4 regions of the Megasphaera sp. SC8-1 genome follow, and region 1 is predicted to be linked to each of the others. Evidence: riboswitches for the same ligand, from Rfam matches in the RefSeq annotation. Region 1 holds a riboswitch; each other region holds the start of a gene.

Evidence for each region. A riboswitch is a leader RNA that binds a small molecule or an ion and turns the genes downstream of it on or off. The one in region 1 is predicted to bind ZMP and ZTP.
Region 2: it holds a riboswitch for ZMP and ZTP, as region 1 does, so the genes downstream of both, NOS26_RS05975 (phosphoribosylaminoimidazolecarboxamide formyltransferase) here and NOS26_RS06820 (phosphoribosylaminoimidazolecarboxamide formyltransferase) in region 1, are expected to answer to the same signal.
Region 3: it holds a riboswitch for ZMP and ZTP, as region 1 does, so the genes downstream of both, NOS26_RS04020 (OFA family MFS transporter) here and NOS26_RS06820 (phosphoribosylaminoimidazolecarboxamide formyltransferase) in region 1, are expected to answer to the same signal.
Region 4: it holds a riboswitch for ZMP and ZTP, as region 1 does, so the genes downstream of both, NOS26_RS09835 (formate--tetrahydrofolate ligase) here and NOS26_RS06820 (phosphoribosylaminoimidazolecarboxamide formyltransferase) in region 1, are expected to answer to the same signal.

What each region holds. Positions count from the first base shown of each region.
Region 1 is NZ_JANFQH010000023.1:61,475-64,706, reverse strand. It holds gene NOS26_RS06820 (phosphoribosylaminoimidazolecarboxamide formyltransferase) at 99-1,274, opposite strand; ZMP/ZTP riboswitch at 1,329-1,406, opposite strand; gene rlmH (23S rRNA (pseudouridine(1915)-N(3))-methyltransferase RlmH) at 1,490-1,969, opposite strand; gene NOS26_RS06810 (S1C family serine protease) at 1,969-3,102, opposite strand; gene NOS26_RS06805 (MBL fold metallo-hydrolase) at 3,099-3,232, opposite strand, start outside.
Region 2 is NZ_JANFQH010000020.1:43,876-47,107, forward strand. It holds gene NOS26_RS05965 (S1C family serine protease) at 1-869, shown strand, start outside; gene rlmH (23S rRNA (pseudouridine(1915)-N(3))-methyltransferase RlmH) at 869-1,348, shown strand; ZMP/ZTP riboswitch at 1,432-1,509, shown strand; gene NOS26_RS05975 (phosphoribosylaminoimidazolecarboxamide formyltransferase) at 1,564-2,739, shown strand; gene NOS26_RS05980 (molybdopterin-dependent oxidoreductase) at 2,997-3,232, shown strand, end outside.
Region 3 is NZ_JANFQH010000011.1:83,470-86,701, reverse strand. It holds gene NOS26_RS04025 (DeoR/GlpR family DNA-binding transcription regulator) at 1-215, opposite strand, end outside; gene NOS26_RS04020 (OFA family MFS transporter) at 732-1,970, opposite strand; ZMP/ZTP riboswitch at 2,044-2,128, opposite strand; gene NOS26_RS04015 (D-alanyl-D-alanine carboxypeptidase family protein) at 2,179-3,232, opposite strand, start outside.
Region 4 is NZ_JANFQH010000031.1:161,862-165,093, forward strand. It holds gene NOS26_RS09830 (phosphoglucomutase) at 1-1,197, shown strand, start outside; ZMP/ZTP riboswitch at 1,250-1,327, shown strand; gene NOS26_RS09835 (formate--tetrahydrofolate ligase) at 1,375-3,054, shown strand; gene NOS26_RS09840 (cyclodeaminase/cyclohydrolase family protein) at 3,056-3,232, shown strand, end outside.

The DNA of each region.
Region 1 (3,232 bases):
TTTTAAATTTAAAAGCCATTACATCAAACTTCAAACATCAAACCCCAAACATTGAATATAAAAGAAAACGACCTTTCCCGACAGAAAGGGGGATATGCTTAATGATGGAACAGGCGCAGGCCGGTCATGGCCATGGCGATGTTGTATTTATCGCACGTTTCGATGACATTGTCATCGCGGATGGAGCCGCCGGCCTGGGCGATGTAGTCGACACCGCTGCGATGAGCCCGTTCGATGTTGTCACCAAAGGGGAAGAAAGCATCACTGCCCAAGGCGACGCCGTGGAGCTGGGCAATCCAGGCTTTCTTTTCTTCCCGTGTGAGCGGTTCCGGTTTTTCCGTGAACAGATCCTGCCAGATGCCGTCGGCCAGGACATCTTCGTAATCATCGGAGATGTAGACGTCGATAGCGTTGTCGCGGTTCGGGCGGCGGACATCGTCGCGGAAAGGCAGATTCAGGACTTTCGGATTCTGGCGGAGCCACCAGATATCGGCTTTGTTACCAGCCAGGCGCGTGCAGTGGACGCGGGACTGCTGACCGGCGCCGACGCCGATGGTCATGCCGTCTTTGACGTAGCAGACCGAGTTGGACTGAGTGTATTTCAGGGTGATGAGGGCGATCATCAAATCGCGCTGGGCATCGGCGGGGATATCCTTGTTTTTCGTCGGGATATTCTTAAAGAGGTCCGTCGTGATCTTGGCTTCGTTGCGTTCTTGTTCAAAAGTGACGCCGTAGACTTCCTTCGATTCGATTAAGCGCGGCTTGTAGTCCGGGTTAATCTGGAGGACGCAGTAGTTCCCCTTCTTCTTGGTCTTCAAAATGGCCAGGGCTTCGTCGCTGTAGCCCGGAGCGATGACGCCGTCCGAAACTTCCCGTTTGAGGAGCGTTGCCGTTTCAACGTCGCAGACGTCGGACAAGGCGACGAAATCACCATAAGAGCTCATGCGGTCGGCACCGCGGGCACAAGCATAAGCCGAAGCCAGGGGTGACAATTTCAAATCGTCGACCCAGTATATTTTTTTCAGGGTATCACTCATTTCCGTGGCGACGGCGGCCCCAGCCGGGCTGACGTGCTTGAAGGAAGCCGCAGCCGGAAGGCCCGTTGCTTCTTTCAATTCTTTGACCAGCTGATAGCTGTTGAAGGCGTCGAGCAAATTAATATAACCGGGGCGGCCGTTGAGGACCGTAAAGGGCAGGTCGCTGCCGTCTTTCATATAAACCCGGGCCGACGACTGATTGGGGTTGCAGCCGTATTTTAATTGCAGTTCTTTCATGGTGATTCCTCCTGAATAGTTAAGCAAAAATAAAAAAATACCGACACTTCTGGAACGTTTCGCCCAGACGGTCGGCTCGTATGAATCATGCTCCCCGTGGTAACTCCACTTCCGTCAGTCACATGTTTCAGATTTATTATACCGTCCGCAGCCGGGAGATGTCAAGAAAAAGCCCCTCCCTGGATAGGCATAACTTCCACGGGAGGGGCTTTGTTTTATAAGTGATACGGCTCGTGCCGGTCGATCTTGATGGCCCGGTAGATTTGTTCCAATAAGAGGAGGCGTATCATCTGATGGGTCAAGGTAATACGGCCAAAGGAAATGCAGTTGTCGGCTTTGCGGCGGACGAGGTCGCTCAGGCCGAAGGGGCCGCCGATGATGAAGGAGATTTCACTGCAGCCGTACAGGGCCAGTTTGGCAAAGGACGCTGCCAGATCTTCAGAGGATACGAGTTTCCCCTGTACATCCAGGGCGAAGAGGTGCGAGCCCTGGCGGACGTGGCGCAGCATCTTCTCCCCTTCTTTGTCGAGGACCTGGGCCTTCTGGGCCGGCGACGGATTCTCAGGCATCTTCTCTTCAGGAAGGACGGTCACTTCGACCTGGCCATACGGGCGCAGGCGCTTCAAAAACTCGTCGATGCCGGCGGTGAGGTATTTCTCTTTGATCTTGCCGATGGTAATGACGTGATACTTCATCAGTTGGTCCCATCCCCCTGGTCTGACGAATCATTCTGCGGACTTTCCTGGAGGACGACGGTGACTTCGTGGTCCGAACCGTTGCGCGTATAATCCAGGCTGACAGAATCGCCGACATTGTGCTTGTCCATGACGCTCTGGAGGGCGCTGAAGTCTTTGACATCGGTGCCATCGAGTTTCAAGATGACGTCGCCGTGTCTGAGTCCTGCCTGATCCAGAGGTCCGCCGGCAGCGACTTTATAGACGTAAATGCCAGGTACATTCAATCTCATGCCGAAGCGGGCAGCCATCTGCTGGTCCAGGCCGTATAAGCCGAGGTACGGGCGGACGACCTTGCCGTTCTGGATGAGGTCCTGCAGGATCGGGCGGGCTGCGTTGATAGGAATGGCGAAGCCCAGGCCTTCGACACCTTCTTTAGAAATCTTGGCGCTGTTGATGCCGATGACCTTGCCGTCAGCATCGACGAGAGCGCCGCCGGAATTGCCCGGATTGATGGCAGCGTCAGTCTGGATGAGCTTCATGCTCTGCCCTTCGGCACCGATAGTCCGGTTCAAAGAGCTGATGACGCCGACCGTGACGGTCCCCTGAAATTCCAGGCCCAGCGGGTTGCCGATGGCAATGGCCGGTTCGCCGACCTGCAGGGAATCGCTGTCGCCAAATTCAGCGACGGGCAGGTTGTCCATCTTGATCTTGACGACGGCTAAGTCCGTCTTTTCATCGCGGCCGACGACGGTCCCTTCCGTACTCTGGCCATCGGCCAGGGAGACGATGACCGTCTTGGCCGTACCGACGACGTGGTTATTGGTTACGATATAGCCGGCCTTGTCGAAGATGACGCCGGAACCGACGCCTTCACCGACCAGGACTTTCCGGTTGAACATATCGCGGTTATAGACTTTAGTCGTAATGCCGACGACGGCCGGGCTGACCTTCTTGGCAGCCTGGACGACAGCCGTATTTCGGGCATCCGAGATGGAATCCGATTTCGACGGTTCCTGGAGCTGGTTCACGGTTCCGTTATAAGTGCCGCTCGGCGTAAAAAAGGCATCGTGGATCTTGAAGCCGCCGAAGACGCCGACAGCGATGAGGACGACGGCAGCAGCTGCCGTGATGATATGTTTGCGTTGCATCATAGTTCATGACTCCCTTCCTGGAAGCGGACACTGCCCTTCTGGCAGGCCAGCCGTAATAAGATATCCTGGCCGATGACCCGGCCGGCCTGGGATAAGACTGTACGCATCGTGTGCAGCGCCAGGGACGGCG
Region 2 (3,232 bases), on a different contig from region 1:
AAGTCCTGGTCGGTGAAGGCGTCGGTTCCGGCGTCATCTTCGACAAGGCCGGCTATATCGTAACCAATAACCACGTCGTCGGTACGGCCAAGACGGTCATCGTCTCCCTGGCCGATGGCCAGAGTACGGAAGGGACCGTCGTCGGCCGCGATGAAAAGACGGACTTAGCCGTCGTCAAGATCAAGATGGACAACCTGCCCGTCGCTGAATTTGGCGACAGCGATTCCCTGCAGGTCGGCGAACCGGCCATTGCCATCGGCAACCCGCTGGGCCTGGAATTTCAGGGGACCGTCACGGTCGGCGTCATCAGCTCTTTGAACCGGACTATCGGTGCCGAAGGGCAGAGCATGAAGCTCATCCAGACTGACGCTGCCATCAATCCGGGCAATTCCGGCGGCGCTCTCGTCGATGCTGACGGCAAGGTCATCGGCATCAACAGCGCCAAGATTTCTAAAGAAGGTGTCGAAGGCCTGGGCTTCGCCATTCCTATCAACGCAGCCCGCCCGATCCTGCAGGACCTCATCCAGAACGGCAAGGTCGTCCGCCCGTACCTCGGCTTATACGGCCTGGACCAGCAGATGGCTGCCCGCTTCGGCATGAGATTGAATGTACCTGGCATTTACGTCTATAAAGTCGCTGCCGGCGGACCTCTGGATCAGGCAGGACTCAGACACGGCGACGTCATCTTGAAACTCGATGGCACCGATGTCAAAGACTTCAGCGCCCTCCAGAGCGTCATGGACAAGCACAATGTCGGCGATTCTGTCAGCCTGGATTATACGCGCAACGGTTCGGACCACGAAGTCACCGTCGTCCTCCAGGAAAGTCCGCAGAATGATTCGTCAGACCAGGGGGATGGGACCAACTGATGAAGTATCACGTCATTACCATCGGCAAGATCAAAGAGAAATACCTCACCGCCGGCATCGACGAGTTTTTGAAGCGCCTGCGCCCGTATGGCCAGGTCGAAGTGACCGTCCTTCCTGAAGAGAAGATGCCTGAGAATCCGTCGCCGGCCCAGAAGGCCCAGGTCCTCGACAAAGAAGGGGAGAAGATGCTGCGCCACGTCCGCCAGGGCTCGCACCTCTTCGCCCTGGATGTACAGGGGAAACTCGTATCCTCTGAAGATCTGGCAGCGTCCTTTGCCAAACTGGCCCTGTACGGCTGCAGTGAAATCTCCTTCATCATCGGCGGCCCCTTCGGCCTGAGCGACCTCGTCCGCCGCAAAGCCGACAACTGCATTTCCTTTGGCCGTATTACCTTGACCCATCAGATGATACGCCTCCTCTTATTGGAACAAATCTACCGGGCCATCAAGATCGACCGGCACGAGCCGTATCACTTATAAAACAAAGCCCCTCCCGTGGAAGTTATGCCTATCCAGGGAGGGGCTTTTTCTTGACATCTCCCGGCTGCGGACGGTATAATAAATCTGAAACATGTGACTGACGGAAGTGGAGTTACCACGGGGAGCATGATTCATACGAGCCGACCGTCTGGGCGAAACGTTCCAGAAGTGTCGGTATTTTTTTATTTTTGCTTAACTATTCAGGAGGAATCACCATGAAAGAACTGCAATTAAAATACGGCTGCAACCCCAATCAGTCGTCGGCCCGGGTTTATATGAAAGACGGCAGCGACCTGCCCTTTACGGTCCTCAACGGCCGCCCCGGTTATATTAATTTGCTCGACGCCTTCAACAGCTATCAGCTGGTCAAAGAATTGAAAGAAGCAACGGGCCTTCCGGCTGCGGCTTCCTTCAAGCACGTCAGCCCGGCTGGGGCCGCCGTCGCCACGGAAATGAGTGATACCCTGAAAAAAATATACTGGGTCGACGATTTGAAATTGTCACCCCTGGCTTCGGCTTATGCTTGTGCCCGCGGTGCCGACCGCATGAGCTCTTATGGTGATTTCGTCGCCTTGTCCGACGTCTGCGACGTTGAAACGGCAACGCTCCTCAAACGGGAAGTTTCGGACGGCGTCATCGCTCCGGGCTACAGCGACGAAGCCCTGGCCATTTTGAAGACCAAGAAGAAGGGGAACTACTGCGTCCTCCAGATTAACCCGGACTACAAGCCGCGCTTAATCGAATCGAAGGAAGTCTACGGCGTCACTTTTGAACAAGAACGCAACGAAGCCAAGATCACGACGGACCTCTTTAAGAATATCCCGACGAAAAACAAGGATATCCCCGCCGATGCCCAGCGCGATTTGATGATCGCCCTCATCACCCTGAAATACACTCAGTCCAACTCGGTCTGCTACGTCAAAGACGGCATGACCATCGGCGTCGGCGCCGGTCAGCAGTCCCGCGTCCACTGCACGCGCCTGGCTGGTAACAAAGCCGATATCTGGTGGCTCCGCCAGAATCCGAAAGTCCTGAATCTGCCTTTCCGCGACGATGTCCGCCGCCCGAACCGCGACAACGCTATCGACGTCTACATCTCCGATGATTACGAAGATGTCCTGGCCGACGGCATCTGGCAGGATCTGTTCACGGAAAAACCGGAACCGCTCACACGGGAAGAAAAGAAAGCCTGGATTGCCCAGCTCCACGGCGTCGCCTTGGGCAGTGATGCTTTCTTCCCCTTTGGTGACAACATCGAACGGGCTCATCGCAGCGGTGTCGACTACATCGCCCAGGCCGGCGGCTCCATCCGCGATGACAATGTCATCGAAACGTGCGATAAATACAACATCGCCATGGCCATGACCGGCCTGCGCCTGTTCCATCATTAAGCATATCCCCCTTTCTGTCGGGAAAGGTCGTTTTCTTTTATATTCAATGTTTGGGGTTTGATGTTTGAAGTTTGATGTAATGGCTTTTAAATTTAAAATCATTTGCTAACTGCTAACCCCTAACTGCTAACTGCTTAAAAGGAGCTGTCGCGATGCGACGGCTCCTTTTTCCACCAATTCCAGGAGGGCCGCCCTTTGGGACGGCCCCTACGAGCCACGAACTACGAGCCACGAACCACGAAACAAGAGGTGATATCATGAAAACCTATACATCTGTCTGCCCTTATGACTGCCCCGATGCCTGCGGGCTTGTCGTTTCTGTCGACGACGGCCGCGTCGTGTCCGTCGCCGGCGATGGGGCCCATCCTTTTACGCGCGGGACGTTGTGCCCGAAGATGGCCCATTATGAACGGACCGTCCATTCGCCGCGCCGTCTGACGATGCCTTTGAAGCGGACCGGGCCCAAGGGAAGCGGCCAGTTTGCACCTATTTC
Region 3 (3,232 bases), on a different contig from region 1:
AGATTTTCCATATCCGCTTCATACGAAGAATCATCGCGCAACGTCGTGGCCCCGCCATGGACGCGGCGCAGACGGCCTTCGCGGTCCAGCGTGAGCAAATCCCGGCGGACCGTCGATTCGGAAATGTTCAGAAAACTTACTAAGTCCTGGACCGAAACGGCACCGCTCGTATTGACAAGACGCATGATTTTTTCATGTCTTTCTTCTGTCAACATCGTATCACTTCCCTTTTATCCTCCTTTGGCCTCATTATACCGTTATATTCAATCAATTTCAATCAAATCCAATCATTATAATCAAAAAGCAATCATTTTCATTCATCTATGCGCCCAGCTCATTAAGTGATTTTATTCACATTTGTAGTAGGGCCGTCCCAAAGGGCGGCCCGTTGTGGGAATCCCGCGAAATGCTGTTCGTCGATATCATTATTCGCCGGCCGCAAAGCCATGCCTCATGGACCAGTTGGGTATATCTTCCATTGTTCACAACGGGACGCCTTAACAGGACGTCCCCTACGCACAAGGCCACAGGCCGTGAATGATTTACCGCTTTCAGCGATGGCGTTCATCGTTCGTCGAAAAAAAGCTGCCGCATAAGCGACAGCTTTTTTCATTGTAGGGGCGACCACGTGGGGCGCCCGCTTCAGGATATGTGAATTTTCCAATCATTTTTCTAGGAGAATCCCCCAATTCCCGAACGGGTCGCCCACGTGGCACCCCTACGATGAACGATTATCCCCGCGCTTCTGCGACCCTGGCGATGCCGTGGCGGGTGCGGTATTTCAGGAAAATCATCAAGGCCAGGGCAGCGACGAAGGCGCCGACGAAGAAGTACAGCGTCACGGCGTAGCTATTGGTATTTTCTTTGATAAGTGACAGGACCAGGGGACCGGCGACGCCGGCAGCCCCCCAGGCCGTGAGGATACGGCCGTGGATGGCGCTGAGGTATTTCGTGCCGAAGAGGTCGCTGAGATAGGCCGGCATGCACGAGAAGCCGCCGCCATAGCAGGAGATGATGAGCAGGACCAGGACCTGGAAGCTAAAGGCGCTGGTAACGCGGGCCAGCTGCCAGAAAGCCAGGATTTCGATAAGGAAGAAGAGGACGTATGTAGCCGAGCGGCCGAGGTAGTCGGATACGGTCGCCCAGGCAATGCGGCCGGCACCGTTCATGAGGCCGATGAGGCCGACCATGGAAGCCGCTGCCAACGGCGACATGCCGACGACGTCCTGGGCCATCGGCGAGGCGACGGACAGCAGGGCGATGCCGCAGGTGATGTTGGTGAAGAAGAGCCACCAGATGGCGTAGAACTGCCAGGTCTTCATGGCCTGGCGGACGGTAAACTGCGGCTGGGCGTCGGCATATTCGACAGTTCCTTCTTTTTCGGCCTTGGCCGGGACGTCACCGGCAGCAGGCGATGCCAGGTAGAGCGACGAAGCCGTCATGATGACCATATAGACGCAGCCGAGGATGATGAAATTGGCGACCAGGCCGAAATGCTGGACCAAGAGCTGCATAGCCGGGCCGGCAATGAGGCTGGCAAAGCCGAAGCCCATGATGGCCAGACCCGTAGCGAAGCCCCGGTTTTCCGGGAACCATTTGACCAGAGTCGATACGGGCGTGATATAGCCCGTTCCCAGGCCGATGCCGCCGATGACGCCGTAAAAGGCGTAGAGCATGGGCAGGCTGTGGGCGTAGAGAGCTGCTGCCGTACCGAACATGGCCGTGACGAAGCAGGTCATCGATAAGAGGCCCGATTTACGGGGCCCGATTTTCTGGACAAAACTGCCCAAAAAGCCGGCCGACAAACCGAGGAACAAGATGGCCAGGGAAAAGGTCCACGTCGTTTCCTTGAGGGTAAATCCCATGGATTCCATAATGGGCTTGGTGAGGACGCTCCAGGCATAGACACTGCCGATACAGAGGTGGAGCCCCATGGCAGACAGGGCGATGAGCCAGCGATTTCGTTTCATTAGACAACACTCCTTGTGAGGAGCCAGGCTGGCGAAAAAAAATACCGGCCGCCTGGCTCAAGAATATGTAGCATACTCTTGCCCAGACGGTCGGCATGAAAGGGTCCGTACAGTTCACGTGGTGACTCCACTTGATTCCGTCAGTCCTGTACGGATCTGCTGATGCGTTTATTATACGAATATGGACAGAGATTGTCAATATCCTTTTTTAGGCGGCCGGCGAAAAGGGAACGTAAGGCTGGCTGGAAACAGCCGGCTTACTTGTCTTAGCCGTATCCGCTTTGGCAGCGGTCTTCACCGTCGTCTTAGCTGCCGTTTTAGCCACTGTCGCAGCCGTTGTCTTTACGGCCGTATCTGCTTTAGCAGGTGCTTTGGCCGCAGCCGTAGAAGCTGCCGCCGTGGCTGCTTCTTTCTTCTGCTGGGAAGCTAATTCAGCAGCCTGGGCCTGTTTTTCCTTGATATCCGACAAGGTCTGGCCTGCCGGTGCCTGGCGCAGGATATAGACGTTTTCTGCCGGTTCGACCGGTTTCAGTACGGAGAAGCCATAGCTCATGAGTTTCTGGGCATCGCCGAAGCGGTCGTCCGAATTCATGATAGAGGCGATGACGGTCCGGCCGTCCTGCGTAGCCGATGCGACCAGACAGGGACCGCCGGCATTGGTCGTACCGGTCTTGATGCCGTTGGCACCGGGGAAGCCGCTGGTCAGGAAATAGTTCGTCGTCGTGCAGTGCTTGGAGCCGCCGTTGATATAGGGCATGTCGTATTCACTGTGGCTGACCATATCGCGAAATTCCGGCAGTTTCATGCCGTAAGCGGCCATCGTCGCCATATCGCGGGCTGTCGAATAGTGGTCGCTGTCCGGCAGGCCATGGGGATTGGCGAAATGAGTATTCGTACAGCCCAGGGCGGCTGCTTTTTCGTTCATCTTGGCGACGAAATCGGCCTGACTCGGCGTAACCGTTTCGGCGACGGCAATGGTGGCATCACAGCCGGATACAGTCATCATACCGGTCATGGCATTGCGCAGGGTGATCTGGTCGCCCGGGTCGATACCCAGGACGGACGCATCGCTTTCGATATCGTAGACATCTTTCGTAATGTTGATAGGCTGATCCAATTTACCCTGTGCCTTGCCCAGTTCGACGCCGAGGATGCAGGTCATGATTTTCGTCGTGCTGCCCGGATAGGCCCGGTCATCGGCATTTTTCGCATAGAGCGTGTCGCCTGTATCGGCATCCATGACATAGGCAGCATGAGCACTG
Region 4 (3,232 bases), on a different contig from region 1:
TTTGAAGATACTCACATGGATGGCTCCATCATGATTACGGCCAGCCATTTGCCGTATAACCGCAACGGATTGAAATTCTTTACCGTCGACGGCGGTCTGGAAAAGAGCGAGGTCACGGAAGTCCTGAGCCTGGCTTCCCAGTCGTCGGCAATGGCTGTCTCGTCGGCTGCCATTGCCTCGCTGGACCTGATCGACCTCTATTCGCTGCATCTGCGCCGCAAGATCTGCGCCGGCCTCTGTGCCGGGATGTACGACCGTCCTTTGGAAGGGATGCACATCGTCGTCGATGCCGGCAACGGCAGCGGCGGATTCTTTGCCACCAAGGTCCTTTCTGAACTCGGCGCCGATACGACGGGCAGCCAGTTCCTCGAACCGGATGGCATGTTCCCGAACCATATCCCTAACCCGGAAAATGCCGACGCCATGGCGTCGATCCGCCAGGCCGTCCTCGACAACAAAGCCGACCTGGGCCTCATCTTCGACACCGACGTCGACCGCATGAGCGCCGTCCTGCCCGATGGGAAAGAAATCAACCGCAATGCCCTCATCGCTATGATGGCCGCTATCCTGGCGCCCGATTATCCTGGCAGCACCATCGTCACCGACTCGGTCACGTCGGATGAACTGACGACGTTCCTCCAGGATGAACTCCACTTGGTCCATCACCGCTACATGCGGGGCTATAAAAATGTCATCGACGAATGTATCCGCCTCAACGAGGCCGGCACGGTCTCGCCGCTGGCTATCGAAACGTCGGGCCACGGTGCGCTGAGCGAAAACTACTACCTCGACGACGGTGCCTACCTGGCGGTCAAACTGCTCATCGCTGCGGCGAAAGCCAAGAAAGAAGGCAACCAGCTCGGCGACCTCATCGCCAAACTGGGCCATCCGGCAGAAGGCGTCGAATTTCGCCTGAAAATCACTGGCACTGATGGTGTCCAGGCCTATGGGGCTGACGTGCTCAAACAGTTCGAAGACCGGGCCGCTGCAGCCGGCATTTCCATCGCCAAGCCGTCCTATGAAGGCGTGCGCCTCGTATTCCCCAACGGCTGGGCCCTGTTGCGCATGTCCCTCCACGACCCGAACATGCCGCTGAATATCGAAAGCAGGGAAAAAGGCGGCTGCCAGCAGATCGCCAGCCAGGTGAAAGGCCTGCTTACGGGCTTTGAACACCTCGATACCAGCGTAATCCAGTAAGACGTAACGAAAAGAACCCTTGACCCAAGGGTTCTTTTTTTGTATAATAAGGCCATAATCATGTGACTGACGGAAGTGGAGTTACCACGGGGAGCATGATTTCTTGAAGCCGACCGTCTGGGCAAACTTCCAGCGGAGCGGCCTTTTTTTATGCAGAGAACAGGAGTGACAACTACTATGGCAAAGGTATTGAGCGATATCGAAATTGCACAGCAGACGAAATTGGAACCGATTACGGCCATTGCAAACCAAGTCGGCCTCACCGATGATGACTTGGAACTCTACGGAAAATATAAAGCAAAGATTTCTTTTGACGCCATCAAACGCCTCTCGAAGAACGAAGATGGGAAACTGGTCCTGGTCACGGCCATTACGCCGACGCCGGCCGGTGAAGGCAAGACCTTGACGACCATCGGCCTGGCCCAGGCCCTGAACTACATGGGTCATAAAGCCGTCGTCGCCCTGCGCGAACCGTCCCTGGGACCGGTCTTCGGCATCAAAGGCGGTGCTGCCGGCGGTGGTTACTCCCAGGTCCTGCCGATGGAAGACATCAACCTGCATTTTACCGGCGACATGCATGCCATTACGGCTGCCAACAACCTCTTGGCCGCAGCCATCGATAATCACGTCCACCAGGGCAATGCCCTGCGCATCGACGTGCGCCGCGTCATCTGGAAGCGCGTCATGGACATGAACGACCGGGCCCTGCGCAACATCGTCGTCGGCATGGGCGGCAAAGTCTGCGGTTTCCCGCGGGAAGACCACTTCATGATTACTGTCGCATCGGAAATCATGGCAGCCCTCTGCCTGGCCAGCGACCTCATGGACCTCAAGAAACGCATGGGCGACATCACCGTAGCCTATGACCTGGACGGCAATCTGGTCACGGCCCGCCAGCTCGGCGTCGAAGGGGCTATGGCTATCCTCATGAAGGATGCCATCAAACCGAACCTGGTCCAGACCATCGAACACACACCGGCCCTGGTCCACGGCGGTCCTTTCGCCAACATCGCCCACGGCTGCAACTCCGTCGTCGCCACCAAGCTGGCCATGAAGATGGGGGACATCGCTGTTACGGAAGCCGGTTTCGGTGCCGACTTGGGGGCCGAAAAGTTCATGGACATCAAGTGCCGTTTCGCCGGCATCAAACCGGATGCTGTCGTCATCGTCGCTACGGTCCGCGCCTTGAAGATGCACGGCGGCGTCGACAAGAAGAACTTGCAGGAAGAAAATGTCGAAGCCTTGAAGAAGGGCTTTGCCAACCTGGCAAAACATATCGAAAATATGCGCCTCTTCGACGTCCCTGTCGTCGTAGGCATCAATAAATTCATCAGCGACACCGATGAAGAAATCGCAACGCTCCGTAAACTCTGCGAAGACTATGGTGTCGAAGTCGCCCTCAACAACTGCTGGGCCGAAGGCGGCAAAGGCGGCGTCGAAATGGGCGAAAAAGTCCTGAAACTGCTGCAACAGCCCAAGACGCCGTACAAACCGCTGTACGACGTCAACGATTCCATTCCCAAGAAGATGGAAACTATCGTCAAGAAAGTCTACGGCGGCGACGGCGTCATCTTCGAAGGCAACGCCCAGAAACAGATCAAAGAATTGGAAGCTTTTGGCCTCGACAAAATGCCGATTTGTGTGGCCAAGACGCAGTACTCCCTGTCCGATAACCCGGCGCTCCTCGGTGCGCCCAAGGGCTTCAAGGTCACGGTCAAGGACGTCCGCGTCTGCACCGGTGCCGGCTTCATCGTCTGCCAGACGAGCAACATCATGACCATGCCGGGGCTGCCGAAAGTACCGGCTGCCAACCGCATGGACATCGACGAAAACGGCGTCATTACGGGATTGTTCTAAGATGGATTTTACACAATTCCAATCCATGCCCCTGGACGGGCTCCTGGAAGTCACGGCTTCTAAGGAACCCGTTCCCGGTGGCGGCGGCATCGCCGCCATGACGGCGGCATCGGCAGCCGCTCTCGTAGAAATGGTCGCCAACCTGACCATCGGCAAGAAAGGTTATGGCGAAATCGAG